Regions from separate parts of the Desulfitobacterium sp. LBE genome, predicted to be linked through region 2. Evidence: riboswitches for the same ligand, from Rfam matches in the RefSeq annotation. Region 2 holds a riboswitch; each other region holds the start of a gene.
The links. Region 2 has a riboswitch for glycine ahead of DESLBE_RS11005 (ACT domain-containing protein). Riboswitches for the same ligand answer to the same signal wherever they lie in the genome.
Positions count from the first base shown of each region.

Region 1: another riboswitch for glycine. It lies ahead of gcvT (glycine cleavage system aminomethyltransferase GcvT); the one in region 2 lies ahead of DESLBE_RS11005 (ACT domain-containing protein).
Region 3: another riboswitch for glycine. It lies ahead of DESLBE_RS13120 (sodium:alanine symporter family protein); the one in region 2 lies ahead of DESLBE_RS11005 (ACT domain-containing protein).
Region 4: another riboswitch for glycine. It lies ahead of DESLBE_RS17120 (sodium:alanine symporter family protein); the one in region 2 lies ahead of DESLBE_RS11005 (ACT domain-containing protein).

Region 1 is NZ_VLKD01000001.1:4,801,432-4,809,361, forward strand. Features, by position in the region: gene ileS (isoleucine--tRNA ligase) at 1-1,619, shown strand, start outside; gene DESLBE_RS27365 (sugar diacid recognition domain-containing protein) at 1,890-2,747, shown strand; glycine riboswitch at 2,924-3,031, shown strand; gene gcvT (glycine cleavage system aminomethyltransferase GcvT) at 3,230-4,327, shown strand; gene gcvH (glycine cleavage system protein GcvH) at 4,460-4,846, shown strand; gene gcvPA (aminomethyl-transferring glycine dehydrogenase subunit GcvPA) at 4,847-6,187, shown strand; gene gcvPB (aminomethyl-transferring glycine dehydrogenase subunit GcvPB) at 6,184-7,647, shown strand.
Region 2 is NZ_VLKD01000001.1:2,320,596-2,328,525, reverse strand. Features, by position in the region: gene DESLBE_RS11030 (hypothetical protein) at 1-103, shown strand, start outside; gene DESLBE_RS27295 (methyl-accepting chemotaxis protein) at 273-1,463, shown strand; gene DESLBE_RS11020 (hypothetical protein) at 1,579-2,196, shown strand; gene DESLBE_RS11015 (hypothetical protein) at 2,270-2,905, shown strand; gene DESLBE_RS11010 (flavodoxin family protein) at 3,019-3,672, opposite strand; glycine riboswitch at 3,872-3,962, shown strand; gene DESLBE_RS11005 (ACT domain-containing protein) at 4,106-4,408, shown strand; gene DESLBE_RS11000 (PFL family protein) at 4,420-5,787, shown strand; gene DESLBE_RS10995 (cupin domain-containing protein) at 5,924-6,259, shown strand; tRNA gene DESLBE_RS10990 (tRNA-Ala) at 6,313-6,390, shown strand; gene DESLBE_RS10985 (hypothetical protein) at 6,714-6,905, shown strand; gene DESLBE_RS10980 (Fic family protein) at 6,883-7,497, shown strand; gene DESLBE_RS10975 (class I SAM-dependent methyltransferase) at 7,877-7,930, shown strand, end outside.
Region 3 is NZ_VLKD01000001.1:2,750,791-2,758,720, forward strand. Features, by position in the region: gene erm (23S ribosomal RNA methyltransferase Erm) at 1-708, opposite strand, end outside; gene DESLBE_RS13100 (YafY family protein) at 1,046-1,942, shown strand; gene DESLBE_RS13105 (GyrI-like domain-containing protein) at 2,018-2,458, shown strand; gene DESLBE_RS13110 (DUF5131 family protein) at 2,511-3,233, shown strand; gene DESLBE_RS13115 (DNA-formamidopyrimidine glycosylase family protein) at 3,238-4,083, shown strand; glycine riboswitch at 4,400-4,494, shown strand; gene DESLBE_RS13120 (sodium:alanine symporter family protein) at 4,601-5,971, shown strand; gene DESLBE_RS13125 (SMC family ATPase) at 5,968-7,930, opposite strand, start outside.
Region 4 is NZ_VLKD01000001.1:3,589,736-3,597,665, reverse strand. Features, by position in the region: gene DESLBE_RS17130 (glutamine--tRNA ligase/YqeY domain fusion protein) at 1-1,285, opposite strand, end outside; gene rnk (nucleoside diphosphate kinase regulator) at 1,381-1,797, opposite strand; glycine riboswitch at 2,148-2,241, shown strand; gene DESLBE_RS17120 (sodium:alanine symporter family protein) at 2,412-3,794, shown strand; gene DESLBE_RS17115 (VOC family protein) at 3,895-4,278, opposite strand; gene DESLBE_RS17110 (MBL fold metallo-hydrolase) at 4,422-5,144, shown strand; gene DESLBE_RS17105 (2'-5' RNA ligase family protein) at 5,141-5,689, opposite strand; gene DESLBE_RS17100 (methyl-accepting chemotaxis protein) at 5,826-7,892, opposite strand.

The DNA.
Region 1 (7,930 bases), 2.5 Mb from region 2:
TTCATGAGGATAAAATAAAGCATAGCTATGCTCATTGCTGGCGTTGCAATAACCCCATTATCTATCGGGCCACAGAGCAATGGTTTGCTTCCATCGATGGCTTCCGCAAAGCGGCCCTGGAGGAAATCGACAAGGTGCAATGGATTCCTTCCTGGGGCAAGGACCGTATTTATAACATGATAGCTGATCGGGGAGACTGGTGCATTTCCCGGCAACGGACCTGGGGGGTTCCCATTCCCATTTTCTACTGTGAGGATTGCGGGAAAGAGATCATTAGCGATGAGACCATTGCCAAGGTTCAGGAGATCTTCCGTGAGGAAGGGTCTGACGCCTGGTTTCTCCGTCCCGCCGCCGAACTTTTGCCGGAAGGATTCACCTGTGCCTGCGGTGGTAAGTCTTTCCGCAAAGAGACAGATATCATGGATGTTTGGTTCGACTCCGGAACCAGCCATACCAGCGTCTTGATGGAACGGAAGGAGCTCGCCTGGCCCGCCGACCTCTATATGGAAGGATCGGACCAACACCGGGGCTGGTTTAACTCCTCCTTGTCCACATCGGTAGCCGCTTATGGAAAAGCTCCTTATAAGGCAGTTCTGACTCATGGTTTCCTGGTGGACGAAAAAGGACGCAAAATGTCTAAGTCCCTGGGCAATGGAGTGGACCCCCTGCAGGTAACGAAGGAGATGGGGGCGGATATCTTAAGACTCTGGGTGTGCGCCGCCGATTATAAGAACGATGTGGCGGTATCACCGCGGATTATGAAGCAAATGTCCGAAGCCTATCGCAAGATCCGCAACACCTTAAGATTCCTGCTGAGCAATCTCAATGATTTTGATCCGGCCAAGGACCGGGTGGCTTACAAGGATTTGCCGGAGATTGACCGTTGGGCTCTGCTGCAGCTGGGCAAAGTGACCCAGCGGGTATTGCAGGGGTACGAGAAATACGAATTCCACTGGGTTTATCATTCGGTGCATAACTTCTGCGCTGTGGAACTAAGCGCTATTTACCTGGATATCGTGAAAGACCGGCTTTATGTGGAAGGAAAGAATTCCACTCTGCGCCGCGCCTCTCAGACCGTGCTCTACGATGTGCTCAATGCCCTGGTCCGCTTGATGGCGCCGGTGCTGACCTATACGGCGGATGAGATTTGGCCTTATGTCCCAGGGGTGCCCGCTGGTTCCCATGTCCAAACTGAGGAAATGCCCAAGGCCCTTCCGCAATGGCTGGATGAAGCGCTGGAGAAAAAATGGGATACTCTGCTGGCGGTCCGCTCCGAGGTAACAAAAGCCTTGGAAAAAGCCCGTCAGGATAAATTGATCAATCATCCTTTGACAGCTCAGGTAGACCTGTATCCCAATGCTGAGCTGGAAGGATTCTTAAGAGGTATTCCCAATCTGTCGGAAATCTTCATCGTCTCGGCAGTTCAGCTCCATAGTGCAGGCGAAGAGAAGCCTGAGGGCCTGAGCATGGCAGAAGACCTGGCTGGTTTCGGTATAGCCGTTAACTCGGCGGCAGGAGAAAAATGCGAGCGCTGCTGGATTTACGATACAGGAGTTGGGGAGAATCAGGAGCATCCCACCCTCTGCCCCCGCTGTGCCTCTGTTGTAAGCCATCTCTAAAAAATAGCATTTCTTCAATATTTCCATTAAACAAGACTTGGGCGGTACCATCTGCTCAAGTCTTGTTTAATGTATCTAAAACGATAACGTTTATTATTAAGGGCAAATCCATGGACAATAGTTTGAATACTTAGTATTATATTTAGTGATGAAAACCAGTGGATTTATTTGTCTAATTTTTAGGATCAGGTACTAAATTACACTTGATTTTCTTCTGGGATTTTGAATTAAATGCTCAAATTAAGACCTGCAGAGGTGGGAGTGAAGAGAATGAGGCTTACAGAAAGTCTGGCCAACCGGATTGTGGATTTGATTTATACCGAAAGTGGGTTTCATGGCATTGTTTGTGACGCTGCGGGGACCATTATCGCCGATTCGGCTAAACAGCGGGTTGGCATTGCCCATGCGGGTGCACACCGCATCATGACGACCTCTATCCAAGACATTAAAATCACTGCGGAAGATGAAATGAATTCTCAGGGAAAACAACGGGAAGGCATGAACATTGCTATTGTCCTCGAGGGGGAAAAGCTGGGGACCTTTGGCGTGGCCGGCCCTTTGGATAGCGTTAGTCCTGTAGCGAAGGTCACAGCGGCGATGATTGCTTTTTTACTCCGGGATGAGGAGCTGAAAGAGGTTCTCAAGGCTCATGTGGAGAGGATGGGAGAGGCTCTGGAACAAGCGGCTGGGGCTATCCAGGAAATGGCGGCTTCCTCGGAAGAGGTGGCGGGGGTGAGCCAGACTGTGGCTACGGTAGCCCAGAATGCCAAAGAGCATGTTAAGGCCACGGAAGGTGTCACCGAATTCATTCGCCGGGTGTCGAAGCAGACCAATCTTTTAGGGCTTAATGCGGCCATTGAAGCGGCCCGTGCCGGAGAACAAGGAAAAGGATTCTCGGTAGTGGCGGGAGAAGTGCGCAAGCTGGCCGATGAAAGCAACCGTTCAGCCAATGAAATCAATAATTTGTTGAGCACCTTTCAGGATACCATGGAAGAGATCGCCAATGGGGTGTTTCAAAACAATGTCATAGCTCAAGAACAAGCTAAGGCCACTCAGGAGATTGCTCAGATGGTGGAGGAGCTGCAGCAGGTCGGCACTGAATTAAACGAGCTGGCCCACAAGCTGTAAGAAATAATCATCGGTGGTTTGTCAAGGATGATGGCAATTGGATAGGATAGGCAATTGTACATTTAATTATTTAGTATAAATGGGATATTTGTGTAGACGAAAATCGGTTTGCTGACTATAATAAAAGCAGGTAAATATAGTCAATCTATATCAGGTAAAAATACATATGGCTTCGAATGATTCCAGTAGGAGAGACTCAACATCCTGAGCGCCGAAGGAGAAACTTCCTGAATGTCGCCTGTTCAGAAAGGGAAACTCTCAGGCAAAAGTACTGCTGGAAGACGAAACTCTGGAGAGCTTCTCAGCGGAGAACACCAAAGGGGTAGCCCGCAAGCAAAGGGTAAATCTCTCAGGTCAAAGGACAGAGGTAGCGCGACGTGCTATTCTCTGTTTTTTTATTTTACCCATTTCTTTATTTTCCCTATGTTCAATAATGTTTTTTCCGGTTTTGGTTAATACTCAATTCTAGGGAGGTGTCCTAAGTGACGGAACTAAAAAGAACACCACTGTATGAGCAGCACCGCCAGGCCGGTGCGAAGCTCATTGATTTCGGCGGCTGGGAAATGCCGGTTCAATACGCCGGAGTCATTGAGGAGCACAAGGCCGTGCGCAGCAAAGCGGGGCTTTTTGATGTCTCTCATATGGGTGAGGTGGAGTTGAAGGGAAAGGATAGCCTTGCTTTTTTGCAGTACCTATTGACCAATGATGTGTCGCGAATTCAGGATAACCAGATTCAGTATTCCCCCATGTGCACCTCTGCTGGGGGTGTGGTGGATGATCTGCTGGTGTATCGTTATAGCCGGGAGCATTTTTTGCTGGTGGTCAATGCCTCCAATACGGATAAGGATTTTGCCTGGATGCAGGCTCAAGCTGAGGGCTTCGAAATAAGTCTGGAAAATCGCTCCGGGGACTTTGCTCAATTGGCTTTGCAAGGCCCTTGGGCGGAGAAAATCCTGCAAAAGCTGACAAGTATGGATTTAACACAGATCAACTACTATTGGTTTAAGCATGGGGAAGTGGACGGAGTCCTTTGCCTGATTTCCAGGACAGGTTATACCGGGGAAGACGGCTTTGAAATTTACCTGCCTCCCGAGCATGCTCCCCGGATGTGGGAAAGAATTCTCGAGGTTGGAGGGTCGGAAGGAGTTCAGCCCATTGGTCTGGGCGCCCGGGATACTCTCCGTTTTGAAGCCAGGCTGCCTTTATACGGCAATGAACTGGGGCCGGATATCACACCTTTGGAGGCTGGACTAGGGTTTTTTGTCAAGCTGGAGAAGGATAACTTTATCGGTAAAGAGGCGTTATCAGCCCAGAAGGAAAAGGGAGTGCCGAGAAAGTTGGTAGGCCTGGAAATGATCGAACGGGGCATAGCCCGCTCCCATTATCCCCTTCAGAAAGAGGGTAAAGAAATCGGCTTTATTACTTCAGGTTCTTTTTCACCTACTTTAAACAAAAACATTGCCCTTGGCTTGATTCCCCCGGAGTATGCTCAAATAGGGGAAACCTTGGCTGTGATCATTCGTGGGAAAGCCGTTAAAGCCCGGATTATTCCTTCACTGTTCTACAAACGGCAGGGGTAAAGCGGTGCGAAAATCGTCCTCGCCGGGCAAGGCAGGTTTTAAGTGCTACAGAGCACTGGGGATGTTAAAAAACACGATTAAATGGGGTTAGGGACCTGTTCCTTTTCCCCGCAAAATAAGGAGGATGATAGTATGAATCCAGTAGAATTAAAGTACAGCAAATCTCATGAGTGGGCTAAGGTCGAAGGAAATACTGTGACTTTGGGGATTACGGCTCACGCTCAGGACAGCTTAGGAGATGTGGTCTTTGTGGAGCTGCCTGATAACGATACCACGGTGGTGGCCGGGGAGGCCTTTGGAACCGTTGAATCCGTCAAGGCCGTGTCGGATATGATTGCTCCGGTCAGTGGCAAGGTTATCGATTATAATCAAGAGGTGCTGGATTCTCCGGAACTTCTCAATGATGATCCTTATGGTGAGGGATGGCTGATTAAGGTGGAAGTGGATGATCTGACGGTATTGGATGAACTCTTATCAGCCGCGGAATATGAGGCGTTTCTTGCGGAGGAGGGCCAATAAATGAATTATGTGCCGAACACGGTGGACCAGCAGGAACAGATCCTCACCCGGATTGGCGTGGGCTCCCTTGAAGAGCTTTTTGCGGATATCCCGGAAAGCGTTCGGCGCCAGGCCCAATTGAAGATTCGGGAAGGGCTGTCTGAGCTGGAACTGGTAAAATATATGGGCAGGCTGGCTGCAGAGAATAAAACGGTGGAAGAGTATACCTCTTATCTGGGAGCGGGGGCTTATGAGCATTTTATCCCCAGTTATGTGGATCAGCTCTTGCTGCGCTCGGAGTTCTATACGGCCTATACCCCTTATCAACCGGAGATCAGCCAAGGGACCTTGCAGGCCATCTATGAGTTCCAGACCCTTGTCTGTGAGCTGACCGGAATGGACGGGGCCAATGCTTCCATGTATGATGGGGCATCGGCCCTCGCCGAAGCAGCTTTAATGAGCTGTGACGCCACCCGGAGAAAGAAAGTCCTGGTGCCCCAAACGATTCATCCGGAATACCGGGAGGTCCTCCGGACCTATCTGCTTCCCCGGGGGGTGGAAATCCTGGAGATCCCTTATCAGGAGGGAGCTGTAGACTCTGAGGCTTTAGAAAAAGTATTGAATACCGAGGTGGCGGCGGTTCTGCTCCAGAGCCCTAATTTCTTTGGTATGATCGAAAAAGCTGAAGAGATCGGCCAAATGGCTCATGCCAAGGGCGGACTGCTGGTGATGGCGGTTAATCCGGTGTCTTTGGGATTGCTTAAATCTCCCGGGGAGCTGGGGGCGGATATCGTGGTCGGCGAGGGTCAGCCCTTTGGCAATCCCCTGAACTTCGGCGGTCCCTATCTGGGGTTTCTGGCTTGCCGGGAAAAATATGTACGTCGGATGCCGGGTCGGATCGTAGGCGCCACCAAAGATAAAAACGACAAGAAGGGCTATGTGCTCACTCTGCAGGCCCGGGAACAGCATATCCGCCGGGAAAAAGCAGCCTCCAATATCTGTTCTAACGAGGCCCTTTGTGCCCTGGCTTTTACCATTCATCTCTCGGGATTGGGAAAACGGGGATTAAAGGAGATGGCCAGGCTTAATCTGCAGAAGGCCCATTACGGGGCTGAGGAGATTGGCAAGCTTCCCGGCATGAGCCTTGCTTTCCAAGGTCCTTTCTTCCATGAATTTGTGATCAAGACTGAGGTCAGTCCCCGCAAAATCAATGAAGCTCTTTTAAGCCATAAGATCATCGGCGGGCTGGAGCTTTCCCGCTTCTACCCTGAGCTGGATCAGCATCTTCTCTTCTGCGTAACAGAAACCAAGACCAAGGAAGATATTGACAGGCTGGTGGCCGGAATGGGGGAGATAAAATGAGAGCCTTGGAACCGCTGATTTTTGAACTAAGCAGGGAAGGGAGAACAGGGGTAAGCCTGCCCTCCTGCGGTGTGCCGGAAATTCCTCTCGAGGAGCTGATTCCTCAAGAGTTTTTAAGAGATAAGGAACCTGAACTGCCGGAAGTTTCCGAGGTGGATGTGGTCCGTCACTTCACCCGGCTCTCTTCCTTCAATCATGGAGTGGATACGGGTTTCTATCCTTTAGGCTCCTGCACCATGAAATATAACCCTAAGGTTAATGAGAAACTGGCCCGCTTGCCGGGCTTCAGTCAGATTCATCCCTATCAGCCGGAAGAATTAACTCAGGGTGCCCTGGGTTTGATGGTTGAACTCCAGGAGGAACTTGCCGAGATTACCGGCATGGATGCCTTTACATTACAGCCCGCTGCCGGTGCCCATGGGGAGATGACCGGGATTCTGATCATCAAGGCCTACCATGACCACCGTCAGGATGTTAAGCGCAGGAAGGTTATTGTTCCCGATTCCGCTCATGGGACCAACCCGGCCACAGGGGCCATGGCCGGCTATGAGATTGTTCAGGTGCCCAGCAATGAGCGGGGAGGGGTGGACATCGAGGCCTTGCGCCAGGTGGCCAATGATGAAGTGGCTGCCTTGATGCTGACCAACCCTAACACCCTGGGATTGTTTGATGAAAACATCCTGGAAATCGCTGAAATCATCCACGCTGTGGGGGGCCTGATCTATTATGACGGAGCCAATGCCAATGCCATCATGGGCATAGCCCGCCCCGGGGATATGGGCTTTGATGTGGTGCATCTCAACCTGCACAAGACCTTTTCCACTCCCCATGGCGGGGGCGGACCAGGGTCAGGTCCGGTAGGGGTGAAGGAATTCCTCGCTCCTTATCTGCCTAAACCCGTGGCAATCCGGACCCCTGAGGGCCGTTACTCATGGGATGAGGACCGTCCGCTCTCCATTGGCCGGGTAAGAGCTTTTCAGGCTAATTTCGGAGTCCTGGTAAAGGCCTATGCCTATATCCGGGCCTTAGGCGGGGAGGGGCTGAAAGCCGCCTCTCAGAATGCCGTCCTCAACGCCAACTTCCTGATGAGCATCCTGAAAGACCATTATCACCTGCCCTATGACCGGGTGTGTATGCATGAGTTTATTATCACTCCCAAAAATCTCAAGGAGTATGGCATCCATACCTTGGATATTGCTAAGCGGCTTTTGGATTATGGCTACCATCCCCCGACGATCTACTTCCCTCTCATTGTGGAAGAGGCCATGATGATCGAGCCTACAGAGACGGAGAGCCTGGAGACTCTGGAGCAATTTGCCCGAGTGATGATCCAAATCGCTGAAGAAGTGAAGCAGGACGCGGAAATGGTGAAAAATGCCCCCCATGATACCCTGGTAACCCGTTTGGATGAAACAGGGGCTGCCCGCAAACCCGATCTGCGCTGGCGGAAACCGCAGTAAAGGATTCGCAGCTAAAGCAAAGCTATCAGTGAGTGATATTTGTGAGTGATCAGAAGGGTTATGATTAGTCAAAAGATCGCCTTAGTCAAAAGATCTCCCGGCCGCTTTTCCGGCGGGAGATCTTTTGGCGGTTCTTTCCGGGTAGCCGGTTATGGGCGCAGGTAGTACCGGCGGCTCCTGCGACACCGGCGAAGGCTTTATCAAGGCAGCCGACCATGCTGCTTAAGCAGCGCGGTAAAGACGGAAAAAACTGCTTGGATCGGTAACTTATCCTACAAAGCCT
Region 2 (7,930 bases):
CTTGTATCACATCGAAGGTAAAGAAGAAATTTATCAAGGATTTACCTGGCAATTTGGGGCAGCATCTTTAGGGAGTGCTAATCGGGGGTGTGTTGCGAAATGAACTATTTCATTGCGCAGCAGCCCCTTTTTACGTGGAAGGTGTAACCTCATTTATTTTAATCGTTAGCATTAAAAAATCATATTGAAAGAATAGAGGACTTTTGCAGAGAAATGTCAAAATTGTGTATACGTTAATCATTGTGGTTACTTTCACATGATGGGGGTGGAAAATGAATAATCGCTTAATGAATATATCTACCATCGGGAGTTCCCAGGCAGTCGCTGATGAATTGCACCGGGTCACCTCTCTATACTTTGGACATAAAGTCCAGATGAGAAACAAATATTATATCAAAGAGGTTCCGGCCAATTTAAACGACGATCTTTATATTGTCCTTCCCACAAGGGTGGAGGAAGCCTCTAAATATGTGGCCAGACAAAAGATATTCCCTCTGGAGCTCGTTCCCGAAGACCTTTTTTACATAAGAGTTGCCCGCCTTCCCGCAGGAGCCAATGTAGTGATCTTTAACAATAACGGTTCCCAGGCCAAAGCCATAGAGCAATACCTTCATGAGCATGAGGTCGACCATGTAAATTATAGTCTTCTCCCATTTACTGAGATGACTAATGATCAGGCTAAGGAAATATTGCAGCAAGCTGATTACATCGTTGGCATGCAGGGCTATGTAGGACCTAAGGGAGTTCTCTGGACTCATTACGGACAATACTTTGATAAACATAGGGTATCTATTATCGGATTTAATCGGGCCATTAAACCTGAGGATATACTGCATCTGACCGAAAAGGTGGTAGAATTTAACTTTAATCAAATACTGTCCAACACCCAAGGGATCAGCTTTGACTTAAATGCTCATATTCAGGAAGTTATGAGTTCAATGGAAGGTATCGTGAACTTTATGCAGGATACGAATTCAAGTATCCATGAAGCCCATGACCGCATCCAGAGACAAGTGGAGCGCATCGACGAAACCATTGAAGTTACCAATGATCTCAATACCAATACCCAGAAGATTGATGAGCTGATTAATACCATCAAACAAATATCGGATCAAACCAATCTGCTGGCTCTTAATGCAGCTATTGAAGCAGCTCGTGCCGGAGAAGCGGGGAGAGGCTTCGCTGTGGTCGCCGATGAAGTAAGAAAGTTGGCGGAAAGAAGCAAGCAATCCATCCAATTCATCCAGCAGCTGGTTGCCAATATAAAACAAACCAATCATCGCACCGTTCCTTTGCTCCACTTCTTAGCCGGAGAAATTAAGGACATGGATGGAATTATTAATAAAATACTCAATAGCTCTACAATCAATCAAACGGAGGCCAAATCCATATCGGAAGCCTTGAACCGTGTTACGAAGATCAGTGAGCAACTGACCAATGAGTTTATAGCCTTTAGTTTCTAATGATTTGAATTCCAAAAAACGGATGAAGAAAATCGTCAGATAGAAACATCCCCTCCCGTCTTATATACCAGTAGCAGCTATGATGCTTCGAGGTATTGGAATGGGAGGGGATTCTTTGTTTAAATTTAAAATTTCTAGAACTTTGATGTTGGGGATGTGCTTGACTCTGGCCGCTTCCGCTCCGGTGTATGCAAGTGAAGACAGAGATATGGGCCAGGTTTCAGGTGTCCAGCCGGCCCTGGCGAGCATGATGGTTGAACCCAGTGATCCGGTGGTAAGCCCTGGGCAAGAAGTTGATCCGGCACTGGTGGAACTGAACAAAGGGATCTATCAATTTATCTTCGAGGAACATCGCGGTGAGTTTGGGGACAAGGGGTTTTCTGTCACTCATACCGGCCTTATGAGTGATTATGTAGAGATCGGCATCCAGCCTTATAGTGAAGAAAGTGCTCAATACCTTTATGATAGGTTCGGCAAGGAAAAGGTGAAAGTGGTTGAAGGAGAATTCGCTTCGCCTTTAGCTGCAGCTGCAGGTGGAGCTGAGCCGGCTGTGAATCCTCTGGCTTCCGGTGGGGAGACAAGTAATGAGGCGCAGGCTGAGGGTGTTTCCGCTAAAAGTGACGAGGCTCAAGGAGAAGGTTCCGACGCTATGCTTTATGGATTAGGTGCTGCGGTAGTTCTGGGAGGAGGGGCTTTTGGAGTAAAGCGCACTCTTTCCCGGAGCAAAAAATAATCCCAGTGAAAAGAGTAAAAGAAATGGGGATGGAGATACTCTCTGTTAAGAAGAACTACCGAGGTGATGCACAGTGTTTAAGAGATTCCTGATTATTTTGGCTTCAGTACTTTTACTGGCGGGTTGTGCGGTCAAGACGCCCCAGGATCAAAATGCTGATCTGGATAAACCCGGGCAGCAGGTAGGGACGGATTTGCCGGTCGGGGACCAAGGACAGACAGGCCCTGGTGTAGGACAAGGTAACGAGACAGAACAAAGTGCCAGCCTGGGAAACATCCATCTGGGCGATCCCTTCAGCCAGGCAGAGAAAATCTTGGGCAAGGACTATCAAGAAACTTTCTATGATGAGCCTGGGCATTTCCCTGAAGCCTGGTACAGCAGAGAGTATAAGCAAGGCATCAGGCTCATTGTCGGAAAAGATTCCGGCAAAGTGCTGGAGATTGACGCTATTGCCGCGGACTTCGCCACCAACCTCGGTGCCAAGGTAGGAGATACCGCTGAGAGAATTAAGGACGTGTATGCTGACAAATACAAACCCTTTGAAAGCAGACATGGTGAAGGACCTCTGGAAGGCTTCTATCTGCTGGAGGATGGTCAGCTCATGATCTTCGACTATAACAGGGAAGATAACCAATTGGTCAATACGAATGTGAAGCCGGATTCTAAGGTGGAGATGATCAGGTTGACCCAATCTCAATATCTGGATTAAAGGCGATAAACAGGCGAAAACGCATCCGCAATTTGGGATGCGTTTTTGTTTGGAAACCAATCCGCCAAACCATAATATATTAAAAATAGGGGAGGGGAGAGAGTTTTCACGATCTATTCAGCATTACGCCCGGACAGCCTGGCTCCCAGGTCAAAGGCTTGCCGGCAATCCTGAGGGAATCGCTCTTGGCGCACCTGGGCTTTATGCTGCTCATTAAATCGGGAGGATGCATAGTTGGAGTAGTTGTCAAACTGATAGGTATCTGTGGCCAGGAGATATTCGGAAGGTCCATTAAGGAGTTCGAGGCTGCGGGCATTGGCTTTAAAAACCGCTTCGTAACCAAGCTGAGGCAGGAAATCTTCGGGAACATTCATCGTGTAGATAAAACCTGAGGCCACTTTTCTTGGGAAAACAGTACGCTGGCCTTCATTATAGGAAAGAAGGGAGAAAAACAGCCGCTCCAGGAAGGAGCGCATTTCTCCGGTGACATTGCCAAAGTAAATGGGCGAACCCAGCAGCAGGGCATCGCACTTCAGCACTTCTTTCAAAAGGGGGGTCAGCTCATCTTTAAGGACACAATGCCCTATCCGGCTGGAGTTCTTGCGTTTGCACCCAAAGCAGCTGATGCATCCTTTATAATTCAGATCATAAAGATGAAACAGGTCTGTTTCGGCACCTACAGATTGCGCTCCTTCAAGGGCTTTATGCAATAATGTAGCCGTGTTCCATTGCTTGCGGGGGCCGCCATTAACAGCAATAACCTTCATAGTCAATACCTCAACTCCTTATGTTAATGGGTTTGCTTAATTGAGCAGTAATTTGCCTTCACTCCTATTATATTAGGGAGAGTCTTAAAAACAAAGGTTTGCAATTATGAGCAAGGATGTTTATAATACTGAAAAGAAGTGAATAACTGGATGAGGTTTTCAGGAGAACAGGGTAAGCTAACCATGATGAACTGAAAACGGACAGAACTCTGGAGAGTTCCGCAAGGACGCCGAAGGGGCAAGACAGCAAAGCTGTTCAATCTCTCAGGCAAAAGGACAGAGCGCATAGTTTGTGAACGATGCTAAGGCAGGCGATAACTGCCAATAAGCGGGTTCGCAAATGCTCGTGTACCGGAGTCAAACTTAAGATTTGGCTTTTTTTTATTGGTGAAAAGAAAGGAAAAAAAACAAAAAAGAAAAGGGGTAAAGAAAAATGAGCTTAGAACCAACCCGTGATACGTCCAATCGCGTGATTATTTCCATCTTAGGCAAGGATCAAATAGGAATTATCGCCTGGCTGACCGGGCGCTTAGCTGAAAAATCCATCAATGTACTGGATCTCAGTCAAACCATTCTCCAGGGTTTTTTCACCATGATTATGATCGTGGATGTTACTCAATCCACGGCCTCCTCCTTAACCGAGCTCACCAAGCAATTGCAAAGCGAGGGAGAAGCCCGGGGCTTAAAGGTCAATGTCCAGCATGAAGATATTTTTGAATTCATGCATCGAGTATAGGGGGGATTATAGTGAAAATGCATCTGGCTCCTCAGGAAATACTGCAAACCATTGCAATGGTGGAAAATGAGAATTTAGACATCCGTACCATCACTATGGGCATAAGTCTGTTGGACTGTGCCGGAGATGATGTACAACAGGTGGAACAAAAAATCTACGATAAAATTACCCGTCAAGCTGAGCATTTAGTCAGCGTAGGGGAAAGCTTAGCCGCTCGTTACGGCATTCCTATTGTCAATAAAAGAGTCTCGGTAACTCCGGTGGCCCTTTTAGGCTCCAACTTTAATCCCGAAGAAATGGTCCGCTTGGCTAAAGCCTTAGACAGAGCGGCCAAGACGGTGGGGATTAACTTCCTGGGAGGTTTTTCCGCCCTCGTTCAAAAAGGCTTAACCAAGGGAGACCGCTCCTTAATTGAAGCGATTCCCCAAGCCTTGGCGGAGACAGAGTTTGTCTGCTCCTCGGTGAATATCGGTTCCACCAAATCCGGAATCAATATGGATGCTGTGCTGAGGATGGGGGAAGTCATCCTGGACAGCGCCCGGCGGACAGCGGCTCAGGATGGCATCGCCGCAGCCAAGCTCGTGGTCTTCTGCAACGCCCCGGAGGATAATCCCTTCATGGCCGGTGCCTTTCACGGAGTGGGAGAGCCGGAGGCGGTGATCAACGTGGGGGTCAGCGGTCCCGGCGTCGTTGCCCATGCCGTCAAGAAAAGCCCCCAGGCGGATTTGGGAGAACTGGCCAACCTCATTAAACGAACCTCCTTTAAGATTACCCGCATGGGAGAATTGATTGGCAGAGAAGCTTCCCAAGCTTTGCAGGTTCCCTTCGGCATTGTGGATCTTTCCCTGGCACCGACCCCGGCTGTGGGAGACAGTGTAGCAGAAATTCTTGAGAACATGGGACTGGAACGCTGCGGCGCCCATGGGACCACGGCTGCTTTAGCCCTGCTTAATGATGCGGTGAAAAAAGGAGGAGCCATGGCATCCTCCCATGTGGGCGGTTTGAGCGGAGCCTTTATCCCTGTCTCCGAAGATGCAGGCATGATCGAAGCCGTGGAAGTCGGCGCCCTGAGCATTGAGAAGCTGGAGGCCATGACCTGTGTGTGCTCGGTGGGATTGGATATGATCGCTATCCCCGGAGATGTGGAACCGGAAACCATCGCCGGGATTATCGCCGACGAGGCTGCTATCGGCATGATTAATAAGAAGACAACCGCGGTACGGGTGATACCGGCCATCGGCAAAAAGGTGGGGGATCGGGTTGAGTTCGGCGGACTGCTGGGCAGCGCCCCGGTGATTAAGCTGAACCCCTTCTCTTCCCGTGAATTTATCCGGCGGGGCGGCAGAATTCCTGCCCCCATAACCAGTCTATCCAACTAAAATTGTCCTTTGCTGAAAAAGAGAATTGGAAAGTGATTCCAATCACGTTTTTTTAGGGTAATTCAGGTTAGAATAAGTCATAAGCAAATGATTGAATCATAAGCAAATGGCCTGCAGGAAAAAGGGGGATTTTATAATGGCACAAATTATGAAAAATATTGAGTTTTCCCAAGTTCTGGACCTGAAAGAGCTGATTACTTACCAACAGGGACAAGTGATCAGCCGCACCCTTGCTCAGACTCCTATCGTCAGCATTACCCTATTTTCCCTGGATGAGGGGGAGGGAATCAGCACCCATACCACTTCGGGAGACGCCATGGTGCAGATTCTGGATGGCGAAGCGGAAATCACCATCGGGGATAAGCTGTTGACTGTAAAAGAGGGAGAGACCCTGATCATGCCCTCCGACGTTCCCCACGGTTTGGAAGCCAGGAAACGGTTTAAAATGCTTTTGACGGTGATTAAGTACTAGGAATAATATTTTGATGAGGCAGACGCGCTGGTCTGTCTCTTAGCTAAAGACGTGGGGATGTAGCTCTAGCACTGTGGGAAAGCGCTTGCCTCGCATGTAAGAAGTCGTGGGTTCGAATCCTATCATCTCTATCATGAAATAAATGACGGTATAATATCTGACCATTTTTAGGTATGTTCAGATTTATACCGTCTTTGTTTTATTAACAGATATGTCTACAAAAAGCATAAAACGAATTCTTAACCATGCCAATAATATCGGAGTTCCTGTATTAAAAATGGGAATTATCTAGTGATGCAGATAAGCTAACTGCTATAAAGATAAATTAACCAGTAAATATGAACGCATAATATTCTGGCATATCTTTCGACTAGTGTAGCTCTTATTGGTTTAGCCTGGATTATTGTTTAAGTTTTAAGTAAAAATATGGTATAATAAGACGAGGTGGTTTTAGGTGAGAGATTTAGAAAAATTAATTGATGAGGTTAACGGCTCCATGGCGATGGAAGGAATGCCACTTACGCAGTCTGATAAGGATAGAATCAGATATTGTGCAGGAAATGATAAATTGGTTGAGAAAACCATAGCTGAACTCGTTAAAAAGCATACAGCTGCCCACGACTATGACCATGAACAACAATTATGATTACAGTTATGAATGGGATCACAAATATTGCTATCCCCATTCTAATGTGCTGATAAACAAGCTGAGAATTGAGGATGCGGAAAAACTGCGCATAGCAGAAAGAGAAATCACCTCTTTGCGAATTGCAAATGCCAAATTAAACGTTATACGAGGTGATTTTGATCTGCTTCATTTGAAAACGATCCACAAGTATGTATTCGGCGATGTTTACGAATGGGCTGGCGAACTTCGATGCGTTAACGTGGCAAAAGGCAATATGTTCTGCAACTATCAGTTTATTGAACCAAATGCCCATATACTATTTCGGAAATTAAAAGAAGAAAACTACCTTAAAGACGTCCCCCGAGATGAAGTTCCACTTCGTTTGGCGTTCTACCTTAGCGAGATTAATGCCCTACACCCTTTTAGGGAAGGTAACGGTAGAGTGCAAAGGCTCTTTATCGAATATCTGGCTGAAAACATAGGTTATCAAGTGGACTTTTCTCAAGTGACCGACAAGCAGATGGTTGAAGCAAGCGCTGCTTCTTTCTTGTGTGATTATGCTAAAATGAATGAGATTTTGATGGCGATAACCGAACCTCTTTCTGAATAACAAATATTAACAATCAATCAAGCACTATTTTGAGGGTGCTTTAAGCACGGACCGGGAGAGCGCTTGCTTCGCATGTGAGAAGTTGTGGGTTCGAGTCCCATCATCTCCATCCCAAAAGACATACCTTGTCATATATTACTATCTGGAATTCGTCTGTGCGAGTCTTTTTCGTTTTAGGGGAGGGGTTCCTGTGATAAAGCAAACCAAAGAAAGCTTAGACATTTTATTCCGGTGTAAAAAATAAAAAATCTGCCACAATATATGTGACAGAAATGTGAATTTCTTTGATTTCTTGTACTTAATATACCATAAAATGAGAAAAATTTCAAGCCTTGTACTGAGTAGGCTCCAGGTGTATTAAGTATATGAGGTGATTAAAATGGAACAGAAAAGTGTAACGGCACTGGTCAGCACATTTTCCAGGGCATACCAC
Region 3 (7,930 bases), 430 kb from region 2:
GTGAATCGTTGCTTCCCGAAAAGCCCGGCTCAATTGTCTTTTGCTAAACATGCGCCCTAGCCCGGCTCCGCCTCCTTGGAGGGCGTTGGCGACAAAACGTTCATAATGGCGCCATTGGGCGGGCGATATATCGGGCTGCGTTTTCTTCTTTAAGTGAATCAGAACGACATCCACACCAGGCTTGGGATGAAAATCCTCCCGCTGAAAATAGTAAGCAATATCCAGATCGAACAGAGGCTTCAGCAGGAGAGACCTGAGGGTTTCACGGGGTTTTCCCATAAAACGTTTGGCTGCGCTCTTTTCCATAACGAGCCAGGCCTCAGTAGGGGGATTCCTGCTCTCCGTCAGCTTGCGGAGAATAGCGGTAGTATGACAAAAGGGGATGTTGGCAAAGACTTTGTAGGCTCCGGAAGCGGGAAGCCGCCATTGCAAAAAGTCCTGATGGTAGAGATGCAGATTTTCCGTACCCTTAAACTTCTCAAGAAGTTTATCATACAGCCTGGCATCGATTTCCACAGCGGTTACCTTCCGGCATTTGTCCACAAGCAGACGGGTTATATGGCCTTTTCCAGGGCCAATTTCCAGGACATGATCATGGATGCCGATGGTGGTCCGGCCAAGCAGTTTAATAATGGTTCGATGGCTGGTCAAAAAATTTTGGGATACCCAAAGGGGCAGCTTTTGCCCCTGTTTTTTGTTTTTGGACATAAAAAATACACCTCTTTCGCTTCATTGGAGTCGAAAAAAGGCGCACAGAATCTAAGAAAGGGAAAATCGTCTACCGACCTTTCTTATTCCGCACGCCTTATTTACGAAGCCGCATTGAAGCATACATAAGGTGTATTATCCTCCAAAATAACTGTTAATTTGAGATGATTACCTTTAAAATTATACAGAAATTCGGAGTGTTGTCAATGCGCATAGACTTCACTGAATTTGCTTATTGTATAGTCCAAAGATATAATGAACTTTAGAACATGGTATGATGTGGCATAAGTATTATCTGGCGAAAACAAACCGGCAAATGATATTGACAGGAGCATTTATGCAGATTAATCGATTGTTTGAAATCATCTACATCCTTCTGGAAAAACGGACTGTAACTGCGGCGGAGCTGGCGGAACGCTTTGAGGTTTCGGCCAGAACCATTTATCGTGATGTGGAAATCCTCGCTCAGGGGGGTATGCCCATCTATATGAGCAAAGGCAAGGGGGGCGGCATTTCCCTGCTGCCGGATTTTATCCTCAACAAGGCGGTTCTCACCGAAGAGGAGAAAAGTGAAATTCTCTCCTCTCTGCAAGCCTTCAACGCCGTCAATCTTTCCAAAGGTGAAACGGCCCTGAGCAAGCTCACCAGTATGCTGGGTGCCAAAAATACCGACTGGATCGAGGTTGACTTTTCATCCTGGGGACATTTTGAAAATGATGAGGCGAATTTTGAGAACATCAAAACCTCCATCATCGAAAAGAAAATAATTACCTTTATGTACGCCAGCGGAAAAGCGGAAAAACTGCTCCGTGAGGTCTTACCGCTGAAGCTTGTGTTCAAGGGGGCGGCCTGGTATCTTTACGGCTACTGCACCCTGCGCAAGGATTACCGGTTTTTCAAACTGAGGAGAATAACCGAACTATCGGTAACCAACACTGGTTTTGAGATGAAAACACCGGAAACCATCTTTGCGGGGCAGAAGCTTGACGCGGACTCTTACATCAAAACCGAACTGCTTATCTCAAAGATAGTGGCTTTCCGGGTTTATGACGAAATCAGCCACTATGAAATCAATGAAAACGGCGACTTTGTTTGCCAGCTTTATCTGCCGGACATCGCCACCATATGCGCTTATGCCGCCTCTTTCGGAGCATACTGTACCATTCTTTCACCTGAACAAGCCATTGCTGAAATGAAGCGCCGGTTGCAGAATTCTTTGAAAAACTATTCCTAATATGACATACTGTTGTCATATTAGCCGGACTATACTGTGATTACCCTATAACTAATATGGAAAGAGGTAATCACTATGAACTATGAAATCGTCACCCTTCCAGAGAAAATCGTTGTCGGTGTAACGGCAAGAACTTCACACACCGATCCCCAATGCCAGCAGGTAATCGGCGGTTTATGGCAGAAATTCATGGAGGATGGAATCTGGGCGTCCATTCAGAACCAGGCGAACCCCTACTGCCTAGGACTGTACTCCGGCTATGACGAAACATCCTATGATGTCACCGTAGGCGCCGAAGTGACGAAAAACGAAAATCTCCAACTGGTCGAAAAAATCATTCCCGCCGGCAACTACGCCGTATTCCAGATCAAGGGCGATGTTGTCAAAGACGTAGCAGAGGCATGGGATAAAATCTGGGCACTGCCTCTGGAGAGAAGCTTTACCGGTGATTTTGAAGAGTACCTGAGCAATGAAAACGGCGTGGCGGAGATCAAAATCTATATTGCATTAAAATAAAATCCATATTAAATGGGAATATTTCACGGGAATAAGGTAAGGAGTTGGACTTGTGGCTGTCTGGAATCCATGGCGGGGCTGTCACCGCTACAGTGAGGGCTGTAAATTCTGTTATATCCATAAAGGGGACATCAAAAGAGGGATGGACACCAATCTGATTGTGAAGTCCGCCAAATTCAACGCCCCTGTGGCTGTGAACAAACAAGGCCACTACATCATGAAATCCGGGCAGCTTGTTTATTGCTGTTTTTCAACCGACTTCCTCCTTGAGGAGGCTGACCCCTGGCGGAATGAATGCTGGAGCATGATGAAAGAGCGCCCTGATCTGCACTTTCTTTTTCTCACTAAGAGGATTGAGCGCTTTTCCCAGTGCCTTCCCGATGACTGGGGTGAGGGGTATGAGAATGTCACGGTGGGCTGTACGGTGGAAAACCAGCAAACTGCGGATGAACGTCTGGAAATTTTTTCAAAGCTGCCTATCAAACACAAAAATATCGCCCTTCAGCCCATGCTTGAGGCGATAGATATTGAAAAGTATTTAGAGAACATTGAGTTAGTCGTCGTGGGCGGGGAATATGACCGCAATGCCAGACCTTTTGATTATGACTGGGCCCTGGCGGTCAGAGAGCAGTGTATGCGGCATAACGTCAGCTTTTCTTTCCGTCAGTGCGGGACCAACTTTATCCAGAACGGAAAACTGCGCAGGCTTAATTACGGCATGCTGTTCAAGTGTGCCCGAGAGAGCAATATAGACTATCAGGCAGGAAGGGAGTAAAGTTATGCTGGAGTTACCCGAAGTCCTCACTCTGACCAGGCAGCTGAACGAAAGTGTGAAAAACCGGCGTATCCTGAAAGTATGGCCCCCCACAAAAGCTCATAAATTCTGCTGGTATAGCGGCGAACCCGAAGAATATGACAAGGCACTTTCCGGCAGCAGGATTGCCGGGGCCGAGGGATTCGGCATCTTCGCGGAACTGATTTTTGACAATGGCCGGAGACTGTGCGTCAACGACGGGGTGAATCTCCGTCTTATGCCGGCCGGTAAAGCCCCGGGGAATTATCAGTTGATGATGGAGCTGGACGACGGGCAGGCCCTGGTTTTTACGGTGGCCATGTACGGCGGAATATTTGCGCACGACGGCAGCTATGACAATCACTATTACCTGGCCAGCAGGAACTCTATCTCCCCCTTTGCCCAGGATTTCCCCGATTATTACCTCCGCCTCTTTTCAGAAAGCAAACCAACCCTCAGCGCCAAGGCCTTTCTGGCCACGGAGCAACGTTTTCCCGGCATCGGCAACGGTACGCTGCAGGATATTCTTTTTGAAGCGGGCATCCATCCGAAACGCAAAATAGTCACCCTGGCTGAAAGGGAACGGGATAAGCTGCTTCAGGCGGTTATGAAAGTGCTGAATGAGATGGCAAAGCTTGGCGGCCGTGACACGGAAAAAGATTTGTTCGGAGTTTCCGGGGGATACAAGACAAAGATGTCAAAGAATACAGCAGGAACGGACTGTGAGCAATGTGGCGGGACAATCCTTAAGGAAAGCTACCTGGGGGGCTCAGTGTATTTCTGCCCGGAATGCCAGCCCCAGAATTTGGCTGGTCAACACCCGGTCAGATGATTTGAGAGGGTATGTTGGAGGAAGGGCTTGCCAGATTCGAAACCGGTTTCGAATCTTGGTTTAACTCCAAGAAACGGGGGCGTCGCAAAACTATTTACGCCCTTTTTTATGGGTTGTTTTCATCCGCCCAATCCACCTTCAAAAGCTAAGTAACTTCTGTTTGACTTAACTTTAATAATGTGATAGCATCTTGAAATATGATGTTACATAGAAACACAACATAATATCGACAAATGAAGTTTGTAGGAAAAAGGCTGCGCCCTGCCGAAGGAGTAACACTCTCAGGTGCCTGGTATTTCAGGTGAGGACTATGAATGGATGTAACTCTGGAGAATCCCATTTTGGGTGCCGAAGGTGTAAGGCTCGAATTCCTCGGGCTAATCTCTCAGGCCAAAGAACAGAGAATCTGTGCTCAAGTACTTTTGGGCCTTTTTGCGCGTATCCAGAGTCAAACCATATGCTTATGGTTTGACTCTTTTATTTGTCAACAAACAATGCATCAGGAGGAGTGTTCAGCATGGAATGGTTTTCTAATTTAGTCGTCAGCATCAACGCAGTATTATGGGATGTCTTTTTAATTCTTCTTCTTTGTGGTGTGGGCATTTATTTTACGATTCTTACCAAAGGGGTACAATTTCGCCTGTTCAAACAGAGCTTTAAGCTAACCTTCGGCTCTATTACTTTGAGAGGTAATGCAGCCAGCGATAAGGAAGGCATGACCTCATTTCAGTCTCTGATCACCTCGGTGTCCGCCCAGATTGGTACAGGAAATCTGGCGGGTGTGGCTACCGCTATGGTATCCGGCGGCCCCGGCGCCGTATTTTGGATGTGGGTGAGTGCAATTTTAGGCATGGCTACCATTTATGCCGAAGCTACTCTTGCTCAGCGTTATAAAACCACGAAAAACGGCGAGCTGGTGGGCGGACCGGTCTATTACATCCGCGCCGCCATCAAGGGGCGGACCGGTAGGGTGGTTGCCGCTGTTTTTGCCCTTTTGCTTATCATGGCCCTTGGCTTCATGGGCAATATGGTTCAGGCCAATTCTGTGGGCGGGGCCATGGAAACCGCTTTCGGGATTCCTTCAGAAATCATCGGGATAGGATTGGCACTTATTTGCTTGCTGGTTTTCCTGGGGGGTGTTAAGCGTATTGTTGCCGTTGCGGAAAAAGTGGTTCCTTTTATGGCAGTTTTCTTTACTTTGGCATCCTTTGTAGTTATCGGCGCAAATTTCTCTAACATTATCCCTGCCTTTCATGATATTTTTGTGGGCGCCTTCTATCCTCAGGCGGTTTTAGGGGGTGTCCTGGGGGTAAGCGTGCAGCAGGCCATCCGTTTCGGCATTGCCCGGGGCTTGTTCACCCATGAAGCCGGTATGGGATCAACGCCTCACGCCCATGCTCTGGCCCGTGTCAAAGACCCTTGTGATCAAGGCCTTGTCGCCATGATGGGGGTTTTTATCGATACCATTGTTTTACTGCCCTTAACTGTTCTGGCCATTTTAACTTCAGGTGTATTGGGCTCTGCCGATGCCAACGGTGAATTCGTCACTGGAATTCAACTGACTCAGGCTGCTTATGCCCAGGTCTTTGGTCAATTCGGCTATGTCATTATTGCCATCTGTGTCCTTTTCTTTGCTTTTGCTACAATTATGGGCTGGTACTTTTTCGGTCTGGCCAATGTAAAGTATCTCTTCGGAAAAAAAGCAGTTCCTTTTTATGCCATACTGGTTGCTGTGTTTGTAGGTGTTGGCTGCGCCCTCAAGGTTGACCTGGTGTGGAATTTGGCCGATCTTTTTAACGGCTTAATGGTCATCCCCAATATTTTGGCCTTGATCATTCTGGGTGGGGTTGTGGCCAGACTCACCAAAAACTGGGGCTCGAGAAGCTAGCTGACTTCGATGGCCACCTTGCTCCCGCCCAGCCCGGCTTGAGCAGGTGTGACCATGAGCTTGACGGGCACTCTGTTCTTGATCGAATCCACGTGGCTGATGATGCCCACGGATAATCGGTCATGGTGGAGCCTTTCCAGGGAGTCCATCACCACTTCCAGGAGGTTGTCATCCAGAGTTCCGAAGCCCTCATCCAAGAAAAACAACTCTAAAGGGGCCGTTCCTTTAAGCTGAATTTGGGCGGACAGAGCTAACGCCAAAGATAAAGAGGCCAGGAAGGTTTCCCCGCCGGATAAGGTAGTGGCATCCCGTTGGGCGCCGCCGTTCTTATAATCCCGGATCAGGAACTTTCCGTTCTGGTCCACTTCCAGGCCATAGTTGCCCCCGGTAATCTCTCTGAGCCGCTTACCGGCTTCGATAGAGACGTATTTCAGTTGGTGGGCCGCCACAAATTCAACGAATCGCTTCCCCCTGAATAATTTCTCCAGATCCCGCAAAAGTCCCAGCTGACGTTCCAGCTCTGCCTGACTCTTCAGCAGGTCTTTTTTCTTCGCCAAATTCTCTTTCATGGTCCTGACATGGGTCTCGATCTCAATCTTGCTTTCCTCCAGCCCTTTGCAGAGGGTTTCTTTTTCTTCCTTGAGCCTTTGCATTTGCTCCCATTGTTCAGCGGTCAAACTCCGCCCGCCAAGCTTCTTTTGCAAATTCCCAATGGCGCCAAGAAGCTGAGTTAAGGAGTCCTGATAGTCCTTGACCTGCCTTTTTAGTTTCTCTATCTCATCTCTGCTCAGTAGATGACTCTTCGCTTCCTCAATATTCCCGATCTGTTCCTCCTGTAAAACCTTATCCAGAGACTCCTTATCCTTTTGACTTCTTTCCGCCAGGCCTTGCCAGCTGGTGTGTGCTGATTGCAGGCGGACATAGCACTCGTTGTACTGTTGTTCCGTCTCGTTTTTCCTTGTTTCGGCCTGGACATAGCTCTGCTCGATCCGGGTTATTTGGCTGATGAGTTCCTTTTGATAGACCTCTAAATTCTCCACCTCACTCACTTTGGCTTTTATGGCAGTCTGCTTATCCTGAATGCTGCTCTCTTTCTCTTTGAGGACTCCCAGGCTTTCCTTTAAGGATTCTGTCAGGGCAGACAGTTCCGTACTCAGAAATTCTTTTCTGGCCTGAGCTTTTTTTAAGGTATCCCTTAAGCCTTTCAGCTCACTCTCCAGTCCGGCCTTCTCTTTTTCCTTGACGGCAATCTCCTGGTGCTCCTGCTTAAGGTCCCGGATATTCAGTTCAGCTCTAAGAGCGGTTAGTTCCTGCTCATAAGCTTCATATTTAGCCTTTGCCAGTTCGAGATTCTTCCCTCTGCTCTCCAGTTGGCCCATTGTTTCTGTTTTAATGGTATTTTGCTCATTAAGCTTTATGGCCAGCTGATTTTTCTCTTGAGTCAGCCGGTTGAGCTCTGCTTCCAATTCTCCTTTTTGCTTTGTATATCGGGATATCCCGTCCCTTAACGTCTCAAATTCCTTCTGCATAGCCTCAGGGTCATAGGCTTTGTATTCTTCTCCTAGGGCGGCAGCTTTTTCTTCAACCTCTTTCAGGGTGTTTTCCAGGGTCTTGATCTGTTCCTGGGCCTGAATCATTTCCTGGTACAGGCTTTGTTCCTGCTCCTTCCCTTCCCTTAAAGCAGCTTGGATCTCTTCAAGCTTTTCAGTATCAACAGCAGCATTCCCATGATCAGGCTGATGGTGGGTCGATCCGCACACCGGGCAAGCTTCTCCCTCAATCAAGGCCACGCGCAAGGCATGAGCCAGATTTTCCCTTTCAGCTTTCTTCAGATCGTTCTCCAGCTCAGTGATTTTCTGTGCCAATTGAACTTTTTGCTGTTGGGTAGTATCCAACTTGGGCAAAAGATCACGGATACCCGCTTCGCTGCGACTGATGGCACCAGAATACTCGTGATGC
Region 4 (7,930 bases), 1.3 Mb from region 2:
TGCCCTCATCATCCTTGATGACCTCTTCACACTTAATAAAGTAGGCATCCATCAAACGAACTTCATTGCCCGGGTAAAGGCGGTGGTACTTCGGCGGCGGGACCTCCATGAAATCTTCCTGCTCGATGTAAATCTCCCTGGAAAAAGGAATCTTGCGTTTCCCCATCTCAGGGTTCTCTTTATTGTGATCGGCATCCAGCCTTTCCACTTGGCCTTCCGGGTAATTGGTAATGACCACCTTCAAGGGACGGATGACCGCCATGGGCCGGGACACTTTGAGCTTCAGATCTTCCCGAATAAAGTGCTCCAGCATTTTGGAATCCACCACACTGTCCGCTCTGGCCACACCAATGGCTTGGGCAAAATTGCGGATGGCTTCAGGGGTATACCCCCGGCGGCGCAGCCCGGAGATGGTGGGCATTCTGGGATCATCCCAACCGTCCACCACTTTTTCGTCCACCAGCTGCTTCAGCTTGCGCTTGCTCATCACCGTATTGGTCATATTTAAGCGGGCAAATTCATATTGATGTGGGACATGTTCCATCTCACATTCCCGAACGACCCAATCATAGAGGGGACGGTGATCTTCAAATTCTAAAGTACAGATAGAGTGAGTTATCCCTTCGATAGCATCCTCTAAAGGATGGGCATAATCATACATGGGGTAGATGCACCATGTGTCCCCTGTATTATGGTGGGTGGCATGGGCAATCCGATAAAGGACAGGATCCCGCATATTGATGTTAGGTGAGCCCATATCGATCTTAGCCCGGAGAACCTTTTCTCCGTCCTTAAATTCACCTTGACGCATTCTCTCAAAGAGCTCCAGGTTCTCGGCCACGCTGCGGTTGCGGTAAGGGCTTTCCTTACCGGCCTCAGTCAGGGTGCCGCGGCTTTTTCTAATCTCCTCAGCGGATAAATCACAAACATACGCTTTGCCCTTTTCGATCAGCAGAACGGCCCGCTTATGCATCTCCGCAAAATAATCGGAAGCGAAAAAGAGGTTGTCCCAGTCAAACCCCAACCACTTGACATCTTCTTTGATGGATTCTACATATTCAGTATCTTCTTTGACCGGATTCGTATCATCAAACCGCAAATTGGTTTTTCCTTTGAATTCGTCGGCCAAACCAAAGTTCAAACAGATGGATTTAGCATGCCCAATATGCAGGTAACCATTGGGCTCGGGGGGAAACCGTGTCGTGATTTCTTCTACCTTTCCCTCCCGTAAATCCTCAAGGATAATGCTGCGTAAAAAATTAGAGGATTTATTCTCGTTATCCACGAATACCAACCTTTCCTAGGGAATCTTATCTCCTACTGTAACGGAAGACCTCTCCAGTAGTGTTACCCGAATTCTCGTCCTTCACCCATTGCTGCTTATAAATGATAGTCTCCCGCAGCCTCCGGCTGATAAAGAAGTTTTTCCACCTTAAAGCGGACGACACCGCCGGGAACCTTCCAGTCGATGATATCTCCTTCCAGATAGCCCAGAATAGCCGTCCCTACGGGAGCAAGAATTGAAATCTTATCCTCCAGAAGATCGGCATCCTCAGGATACACTAAAGTATAGACGGTTTCTTCCCCTGTCTCCAGATCCTTCAGCAAGATTCTGGAATTCATGGTGATGGCATCCCCTGGGATCTTTTCAGAAGGCACCACATCCGCCCCATTTAACTCATGCTCAAGATCTTTTAAGTAATCCTTGTTTTTAGCGCTGCCAAACTCTCTTTCCTTATTGATAAGTTTGAGCAGACGCTCACGGTCCACAGCTGTAATACTGATCTTTCTACTCATTTCTCCTGAACCTTCCTTTTCTAATGATGAATAGCTAAATATAGAGCGACTATCGCCAGATAGCCGCTGTCAAAAGTTTATGTACTTCAAAAAAGGGAAAATCACTAAACCATTCTAATTATATACTATTTCCTATAATAAGTAAATGTTAGGCATATTCCCAAAAATAATTCTTGAATAAAATGGGAGCGGTAATTATAATTATAGATACAATTCCAGAAAATGCGGTGGCAATCTGGAATTTACGAAAAACTGCATAGGAATGCTGGATGAGATTTACGGGAGAAGGGCACGGCCCGCCGAAGAAGTTGAAACTTTCAGGTGACTGGAATAAGTCAGGGACCGTAAATTGACAGCACTCTGGAGAGACTCGATTAGAGCGCCGAAGGGGCAATACAATGACGTGTTGTTAAATCTCTCAGGCAAAAGGACAGAGAAGGAACAGGGACTGCTACAGAGCAATCTCTTACTTTTGTACCTATCGTCCGAATATTCAGAGTCAATCGCTAAGGATTGACTCTTTTTATATATAAATTGCCATCCTTTTGCGGGAGGCTGCCGCAACGGAGATGTGCAGAGAGATGCGAAAAGAGAGATTAAAGGAGGAACACTCAATGGATGCCTTGCATAATTTTATCGTCTGGCTGAACGACTATCTCTGGGGCCCACCGATGCTTGCTTTGCTTTTTGGCACGCACTTATTCCTTACGTTGCGTACTCGTGGTATTCAAAGGCATATTTTTAAGGGGATCAAATTATCTCTTACGAAGGATCCTGATGCCAGCGGCGATGTGAGCCAATTCGGAGCTCTGACCACCGCTCTCGCCGCTACCATCGGAACCGGTAATATCGTCGGGGTAGCTACGGCCGTGGCTTTAGGCGGCCCCGGTGCCGTACTTTGGTGCTGGCTCACCGGGGTATTCGGAATTGCCACCAAATATGGGGAGGCCTTATTGGCGGTGAAATACCGGGTTAAAACCGCTGACGGCACCATGCTGGGCGGTCCTATGTATGCTTTGGAAAGAGGCCTGGGCCAGAAGTGGCTGGCTGTACTCTTCTGTATCTTTACTTCTATTGCCGCCTTTGGTATTGGCAATATGACTCAGGCTAATTCTATTTCCGGCATGCTGAATTCTCAATTTAACGTCAACCCTATCATTACCGGTCTTCTCTTAGCTTCCCTCACCGGAATTGTAATCATCGGCGGAGTGAAGTGGATCGCCCGGGTCTGTGAAAAATTTGTCCCCTTTATGGCGATTGCCTATGTCCTTGGTTGTATCATTATCCTGATTATAAACGCCTCCTATGTCTGGCCCGCCGTTGTCTTGATCTGTGAATCGGCTTTCACCCCCACTGCAGCCGGCGGCGGATTCGTCGGTGCCAGTATCATCATGGCCGCCCGTTACGGAATTGCCCGGGGTCTTTTCTCCAATGAATCCGGTTTGGGTTCCGCCCCCATCGTCGCTGCCGCCGCTCAAACCAGGAATCCTGTCCGTCAGGCTCTCGTCTCAGCCACCGGTACCTTCTGGGATACCGTTGTCGTCTGCTTAATGACCGGTCTGGTCGTGGTCAGCAGTGTCCTTAGCAACCCGACCGCCGCCGAAGGGTTAAAAGGCGGTGATTTAACTTCTATGGCTTTTAGCCAGATTCCAGTAATTGGCCCTATCGTTTTAACCTTCGGGCTTTTGACCTTTGTTTTCTCTACCATCCTGGGCTGGTCTTACTATGGTGAAAGAGCTGTGGAATACCTCTTTGGCAAAAAAGGCATCCTCCCTTACCGCCTCCTCTGGGTTCTCGCTGTTTTAGCCGGTTCTTTGGTCACTCTGCAATTCGTCTGGGATTTGGCGGATGCAATGAACGCTATGATGGCTATTCCCAACCTTGTGGCACTCCTTCTTTTAAGCGGAGTTATTGTCTCGGAAACCAGGAAGTATCTATGGGAAGATCGTCTGGATGAAGCCTCTGATGAGCCCATCCCCGTCATTCAGAATAAATAAGCTCTCGGTGGAGCTCAGTCTGCTCAATGATAGTTTTCGCATAGATGACAAACTACGAGACACCTCTCCCTTGCGGAGAGGTGTCTCTCTGTGCCTTATCCTATCCCATAGAACTGGGGAGAATTTCTAGCCAGTAGTTATCCGGATCATTGATAAAATAGATCCCCATGGCTTCATTTTCATAACAGATGCAGCCCATTTTTTGATGGTGTTCATGAGCTCCCTGGAAATCATCCACCGTTAAGGCCAGATGAAACTCATTATCGCCCAGATTATACGGTTCTGTTCTATCCCTTAACCAGGTAAGTTCCAAGGCATGAGCGGTTACCCCATCCCCCAGATAAATAATAATGAATTCCCCGCTCTCCGGAGCTATACGCCTGACTTCCTTTAACCCTAATGCCTCTTCGTAAAATTTAAGACTTTTCTCCAGGTTCAGCACATTGATATTATTGTGTGTAAATTTAAATTTCATGGCCATCATCCCCTTCGTTTATTTTAGACACGCTTTCTTTTCCGAGAATTAATTATCGACGAGACTCTCTATTGTCTTGCATATTCATCCATATTATAGTAATTTTTTATAGAGAACACAATCTTCCGATCATTTTAGATGAGGTGATTTTTATGAAAGCTCCCCTCGAAAAGCTAGGACTTCGTATTGAGTATATTCAGCACAGTGGTTTCATCGTGGAAACCGATAGGGAGTTCCTTGTCTTTGACTATTATCAAGGTCAAGTCCAGTTGCCCAGCCATAAGCAGATCACTGTTTTTTCCTCCCATGTCCATCCGGATCATTACAATCCTGAAATCTTCCAGTGGCAAACCCACTATCCTAATACTCACTATATCCTCAGCTCGGATATCCAGGGCCACCCTCAACTGCCTCCAGGCCAGGAGAACCTTACTTTCTTATCCCCTTATGAAGAAGTTCATCAGCATGACCTGACCATTAGAACCTATGGGTCCACCGATGCGGGTGTTTCCTTCCTTGTGGAACTGGGCGCAAAGGAAAGGCTCCATCTCTTCCATGCCGGAGACCTTAACTGGTGGCACTGGCGGGGAGAACCCGAAGCAGATATTCTGTGGGCAGAGAAAATGTTCAAGGAAGAAATCGCCAAACTCAAAGAAGAGCGGATCGATATTGCCTTCTTCCCTGTGGACCCCCGGCTTGAACAGTCTTCTTGCCTGGGAGCGGAGTATTTTATTCAGGAGATCCATCCCCAAATCCTTGTCCCCATGCATTTTTGGGATGATTATCCCTCCATTGGCTCCTTTGTCGAAAAAATGACCGCTTCCCCTACAGCAATCTTAGACATCAAGCAAACCAATCAGTGCTTTGCCCTCTAAGCAGGGGATGGCGATCCGCTCAGAGGGAATTCACCCAGATACTCAATGGGATCCAAGGATACTATCCCTATGGATTCAATCATCACCTCAATAGAGCGAAAATCTTTTAAGACCTCTCCCAGCACCTTAGGAATATCCTCCACAGCCGTTTCCATGGAAAGGGTGCAATGGGGATGCCAGATCTGGGGTTTGTAATAGTCCCACCCCTGCTCCTGCCAAGCCGCCAAAGCGGCATGGAGCATTCCATGAACTTGAAACAGATCATGAGTCAAGTTAGGGGTCAAAAAGATGGTTCCTTTATGAAGAGGGAAAATCCCTACTTGAAGAAATACCAACTCAAAGGAAGGAACAGCTTGAGCCAGAGTCCCCAATATTTCCTGAGCCTTGGTCAAGTCCAGATCATTATAGATAGCTAAAGTGATATGGGGCCGGCCATTGGTGCAGGACATGCATTTGCCCAGATTCAGGAGAGCTAATGACTCCCATAGCCTCATTATCGATTGTTCCGCTTCTTCATTGAAGTAGAGATTAATTGCATAGCTCATTCCATACCTCCCCATAGATTATTGCTTCCTTCTACTTTAAAACCCCCGCAGGATAATTGCAAGCCCTGGACAAAAAGCCAGATATTCCGCACCCGCGGGAATATCTGGCTTAACTTCTTTAGTTCTGACTTCTGAATTACACTTTGAACCGTTTGATTTCTTCTTGTAATCTGCTGACGCTTTCCTTAGCTCTGAGAATCTGCTCTTTAACTTCAGTGGATTTGATGCTTACTTCTGCCGACTGATTGGCAATTTCCGCCGTGCCGGCGGCACCACTGTTGGCAGCTTGGGCTACCCCGCCGATGGCATCGGAAATATTTTGGATAGACACCAGAAGCTGCTCCGTGGTAGCACTGAAATCGGCCACCAGCTCATCGACGAAATTGGCATCTTCGCTGTATCGCTCTGCCACATCCAGCATGACTTGATAGTCATTATTGACATCGACAGACATGAAAGACAGCAGCCCATTGGAGCTTTGGGAGAGGTTATCGACAGCACTGGTCACCTTGGTGGTAACCTCCTGTATTTGCATAACCGCTCCTTTGGATTGTTCGGCAAGTTTTCTGATTTCCTCTGAGACCACCGAGAATCCTCTGCCGGCTTCACCCGCCCTGGCCGCTTCAATGGCGGCATTCAGGGCCAGCAGGTTGGTTTGCTCGGTGATCTGCATGATGGCATCTGTCAATAAATCGATTTGACTGACAACCTTGGACTCAACAATCGCCTTTTCCAGCTTGGCCTGGGTCTCGACAAAGATATCGGCGGCTTTCTTCTGGGCTGTATGGACATTTTTCTTGGTATCTTCCGCTCTCCGGGTGATTTCCTGGGATGAGACTGCCCCCTGTTGGGATTTGCCGGCGATCAATTGCACTGCTTTTTCAATTTCCTGGGTCGTTGCCGACATTTCTTCCGATGCTGCCGATGTTTCTTCCGTACTGGCCGCCACATCTCCGGTAGTAACAGAGATCTCTTCCAGGCTTTTGCTGAGATCCACTACATTATCCATGACAGCATGCACTTTTTCTTCGATAGCCACCGATTCGCTCTTAATACTGTTGACCAACTGCTTAATCGAATTCTTCATATGATTAATGGCGTTGGTGATAGCCCCCACCTCATCTTTTCTGGCCAGAAACCTTGAGTCGATTTCCTGGGAAAAGTCCCCGTTTGCCACAAGCTCCAAATACTGAGCCGACTTTTTGATGGGTGTGGTGATTTTATTGGCGGTTATGGTAATCAAAACCGTGGTGAGCAACAACATGACAACTGAGACTATGAGCATCATTAAGGCTACGCTGTTTGCCCCCTGGGTTAACTCACTTTCGGACATTAGGGAGGCTAAAATCCAATCTGTTCCATCAACTTTATGGGGATTAACTATGTATTTTGCTCCGTCAATCATGACATCAAAGGGGGTTAAATCATCAGACCCCAGCTTGTCCAGTCCGGCAATATTAATTTCCCCTAATTGTTTAAAATTATTTTCGGGGTTATTTCCATCGGCCAAAATGATTCCTGAAGTGTGAACAATCATAGAATAGCCGGTTTCCCCAGTCTTCATTGAGTTTAACATATCGCTTATGACAGACTGCTGCACATCAATTCCCAGGGTTCCGACCAACTTACCATCGGCATCTGTAAAGGAGCGAACATTGCTCGTAATCATGGTATTGGACATGGGATCAAGATAGGGATCTGTTCTGACAATGGCTCCCTTGCCGTTTAAGCCGGTTTTATACCAGCCTTTCTCAGGAGGATAGAACTTCTCCACAGGTATGGGGACTTCCGGCCACTGCAGGTAAGAGCCCTCTTCCGTTCCGAAATAAACATACATTGTCCCCGGATGGGTGGCGGCATAATGCTCAAAAATTTCGTAAATTTCCTGCTCCACGCCACCATTTTGCGAAGGAGTCATTTGCACCTTTTCCAGACTGTTGACGTATGACGTAATATTGCTCTCCGCCGCTGCCATAACCAGGGGATGAGTGGCCATCATATTGATATCTTTATCAATCTGATCATAAAACACTTTAATGGCTTGCTCCGCTATTTTCATCTGTTCATTTGAGTAATTGATGTAATCTTCTTTCGATTGCTGAGTTACCCCATAACAAGTAATCCCACCAACTATAGCTAAGGCGAGTAAAACAATTATGATCGAAATGGTTAAAAATTGGGTTCGAATACTCTTGAATTGCATCACTTAATCCTCCATATTAAAAATTCCACCGGTTGCTG